Regions from separate parts of the Sporosarcina sp. resist genome, predicted to be linked through region 1. Evidence: riboswitches for the same ligand, from Rfam matches in the RefSeq annotation. Region 1 holds a riboswitch; the other holds the start of a gene.
The links. A riboswitch is a leader RNA that binds a small molecule or an ion and turns the genes downstream of it on or off. The one in region 1 is predicted to bind S-adenosylmethionine.

Region 1 (2,205 bases):
TTCCACTCCACCAAGACTTTCCGCAAATGTAATGAGCTGCAGATTTTCAAGGAATGGCCCGACCGATTCACTATCGTTCAGCCGAAATGATAGCATTCCACCTTTTCCTGGATAGAGAACGTCCGTAACAAGTGGTTCATCTTTCAAATAATTGACGATTATTTTCGCGTTTTCATCATGCTGTTTCATTCTTAAATGCAGTGTTTTCAGCCCTCTGATGATTAGCCAAGAATCGGAAGGGGAGAGGACTGCGCCGATAGCATTATGGTTGGCGGCAAGTTGTTCGCAAAGTTTTTCACCTTTTGCAACGACAAGTCCCGCGAGGACATCGTTATGTCCACCGATATATTTCGTTGCGCTGTGCATGACAATGTCAGCCCCGAATTCAATCGGTCTCTGGAAATAAGGCGTTAAAAATGTATTGTCAACAATCAACAGTAAATCATGCTTTTGAGCCAGTTCTGCATACTGCCGAATATCAAATTCTTGCATGAGTGGATTGGTCGGTGTTTCTATGAAGAGCGCTTTTGTCTTCGAAGTGATCAACTTTTCGGTCTCGTTCACATCGGCGAAACTCGTATACGTTGTACCGATTGAATAAACGTCGGAATACTGTTCGAGCAAGCGATATGTGCCACCGTAAATATCTTCTGGGACAATCAATTCATCTCCAGGACGGAACAGCGTTAAGATAAGCTGAATCGCCGCCATACCAGAACTGCATGCATACCCTGCATCACCGCTCTCTAAGTTTGCAATTCCATCTTCCAATATGGAGCGGGTTGGATTTTTTGTCCGTGTGTAGTCGTAGCCAGTCGATTGACCGAGCCCCTTATGTTTGTACGCAGTTGATAAATAAATCGGAGGGTTGACAGCGCCCGTCTTCGGATCACTGTTGTTGCCTAATTGGACTAGGATTGTATTCAAACTTTGTTTTGTCATTGTAGTCACCCTTTTCTTTTAGATTACAAAAGGGGACCCTCTATAAGAAGAGGGTCCCCGAAATATCGTAGACTATCTTCTTATCTTCTAGGGAAATGAACACCTAAAGGAATTAGCACCGTACCTGAACAGGCTGGTTGCTGAGACGTCATAGGGCCAATCCCTCGGTCTCTCTTGATAAGAATCAAATTATGGAATTATGTGAAAAGAACAATTTCAATAACTTTATCATGACATGGAAAATAAAACAAGAGCGAATTATTAAAATCTGTCTTTCAGCAGCTGCATCCGTTGATTGAATAGACTTGGATATGATAAAAAGCCAAGCAATACACTTGTCACTGCAGCGGTCGTCAATAATAGGAATATGATGAGCAATTGGAACTGAACCGCTTGGATGGGGTCCGCACCTGCGATGATTTGACCACTCATCATACCTGGAAGTTGAACCAAGCCCATTGTCTTCTGACTTTCGATTGTCGGGATCATGCTTGCCTTGATTGCGTTGATGAGTTGTCTATGAATGGCCTGTTTTGGCGTTCCACCGAGAGAAAGGATGAGTTCGGTTTCATCACGATGCGTTTCAATCTCAGCTGTGAACCGGTTAAGGAATAGGATTGATAGCACCATTGAGTTGCCAATCACCATGCCGCTAATTGAAATGATGTATTGTGCGGTTGGCGGTACGATTTGAAAGCCTAGTAGAATACTCTGGGTTAGTACTTCTACAAAAAGTAATGTGACCGCGATTTTCCAAGTGATTCCCTTGATTGCTTTTCCTTTCTTACGGGTGTTTTGTGTTGCCGCTGCAATCATTAATGTAACCATTAACAAAATGTACAATATGTTTTCAGAATCGAAGACAAATTTAAGAATATAGCCGACCATAAGCAATTGGATAATGGACCGAATTGTCGCAATGATTGTGTCTTTTTCCAAATCTAAACGTAGAGTCTTTGATAGTAGTAAAGGTATGATTACAAATATAAGTGTAATGGATAACGTAAGATAGCTCATTCTACGCCTCCTTGCACAAACTGCTTCACAAATTCATTTGTTGGTGATTTCAATAAGTCACTTTCGCCAGTTTCAATGACTTGACCATTCATTAGAACCCAAGTGTAATCTCCAATTGATAAGGCTTGTTCTAAATTATGTGTTATCCAGATGATGGTTGTGCCATACACCCGGTTAATCTTGACGATTAATTCTTCGATTTCATGTAAAGATGTTCGGTCCAAGGCGGATGTGATTTCATCCAGT
Region 2 (2,205 bases), 890 kb from region 1:
GGATGATACCTCCGGGCGGAACAGAACTTGACCCCAATTTGAATGCTCATCAAACACTGATTGCAGTAAAAGAAAAGGATGGATGGAAAATAAAACTTTTCCAAAATACACCGGCCCAATTTCACGGAAGACCTGACTTGGTCGAGCAGATTACCAAAGAATTGAAGCAAGTATCTGACTTAGGCTGAAAAAAGTGCCCCGCACCAAGATACCAGTGCGGGGGGTGTTTTAGTTACTGTTCATGACAAAGGTAATCATTTTCTCTTCTTTTCATTTGAGTTCATTCGTTCGCGTTTTGGTTTCAGGGAACGGAGTTCAGCAAACTCGCGGGCTATTTCTTCATTCATGTCGCCCGGTTTTATTTTTTGGTTTTTCGGCGTTTGTGGTAAAGACCGTGCATTATTTCCGCCAGTTTTATTGTCATCTCTTCCCATAGTAACAACTCCTTTCATTTTTTCAGTGCCACGTTAATATGGCTTTTTAAAGAAATATTATTCAGCAATTTTCATGCTGAATTTACGTGAAAATTAAAATAAAAATGTTTGTTTTGATTAATATCGTCAAAAAAGACGGTTTACAAAAGTAGTTTTAATAGTATAATAGTAAATAATTGAATATTCTTATCAAGAGAAGCTGAGGGATATGGCCCTGTGAAGCTTCAGCAACCTCTGACTTAGTCAGGAAGGTGCTACCTCCAACAAGATTTTTTCTTGAGAGATAAGAACAGAGTGCCCAAATTAAACCCTCTTTTCTTGTCTTATAGAAAAGAGGGTTTTTTATATTGAATCATTTGATTCAAACCAAAGTGAAAAGGGAGAGACGACACATGCCGATCAATGTACCGAAACAATTACCAGCAGGAGAACTATTGAAGAAGGAAAAAATATTTGTGATGGATGAAGAACGCGCAACGTCCCAAGATATACGTCCTATGAACATCGCCATTTTAAACTTAATGCCTGAAAAAGAAAGAACAGAGTTGCAGCTGCTACGTCTATTAGGGAATACACCGCTACAAGTAAATGTCACATTTTTGAACACAGCAACTCATGATTCTAAAAACGTTAGTAAAACGCATTTAAACGCATTTTATACAACATTTGAACATGTGAAACATCGTCGTTTCGATGGACTGATTATTACGGGTGCCCCGATTGAGCATTTAGAATTTGAAGACGTTAATTACTGGAAAGAAATAACGGAGATTATGGAATGGTCAAAAGAAAATGTAACCTCTGTTTTACATATTTGTTGGGGTGCCCAAGCAGCACTCTATCACCATTATGGAATCGGGAAATTTGAATTGCCGAAAAAATGCTCAGGCGTTTTTACGCATCGACTATCCGACCCAACGATTAATCTTGCACGTGGTTTTAATGACGAATTTAAAGCACCGCATTCACGTTATACATCCGTTTCAACTGAGGAAATAAAAAATGATCCCCGTCTACACTTGCTTGCTAAATCAGAGGATGCAGGGGCATTCATCGTCATTTCTAAAGATAATAAACATATTATGATCACAGGTCATTTGGAATACGATGCGGATACGTTGGCGGAGGAATATGCACGTGATTTGCAAAAAGGAGTCGGTATTGATATCCCGGAAAATTATTTTCCGAATGATGATCCAAGCAAAGAGCCGTTGAATACATGGCGTTCCCATACGCATCTACTCTTCTCCAACTGGCTAAATTATTATGTGTATCAAGAAACACCTTATGAATGGGAATAACTAGTTAATGACAAATGTATCAATTAAACCAGGTCTGTAGATTAACCATTTATTTACATAAAATACTGGTGAGTAGGGCTTGATGACCTTCATTTTCACTGCATTATTTTCGGCCCGCTTTCGACTAACTATTCATGACAGATTTACTGAGGGGTCCGAGTGTGGCTAGAAGTGACTCCGTCACTTCTAGCCACACTCTTTTTAGTAATACTATTGCGAATAGTTGCCTGTCGCGTTCCTACACTATTCAAGTGGAAAATGCAGTTGTTTTGGAAGAATAGAATAGATGACATTCTATGAAGGGTGTAAGTGCCCGAAGATGCAATTTCGGGCACTCTTGGACGATGTACAATACGTTCCTTTCTTACTTTTAGCAAAGATTATACATCTAATCATGTGATACCTTATAGCAAGTGCCACTTCTTTACTAAAAAAAAGAAAAAACCATATAGAAAGCTTCAGCCGCCAAA

Region 2: another riboswitch for S-adenosylmethionine. It lies ahead of metA (homoserine O-acetyltransferase MetA); the one in region 1 lies ahead of H7992_RS02860 (methionine biosynthesis PLP-dependent protein).

Annotation. Positions count from the first base shown of each region.
Region 1 is NZ_CP060287.1:576,261-578,465, forward strand. It holds gene H7992_RS02860 (methionine biosynthesis PLP-dependent protein) at 1-942, opposite strand, end outside; SAM riboswitch class I at 1,020-1,126, opposite strand; gene fetB (ABC transporter permease) at 1,204-1,959, opposite strand; gene H7992_RS02870 (ABC transporter ATP-binding protein) at 1,956-2,205, opposite strand, start outside.
Region 2 is NZ_CP060287.1:1,466,803-1,469,007, forward strand. It holds gene H7992_RS07405 (SgcJ/EcaC family oxidoreductase) at 1-188, shown strand, start outside; gene H7992_RS07410 (hypothetical protein) at 255-434, opposite strand; SAM riboswitch class I at 618-724, shown strand; gene metA (homoserine O-acetyltransferase MetA) at 827-1,735, shown strand.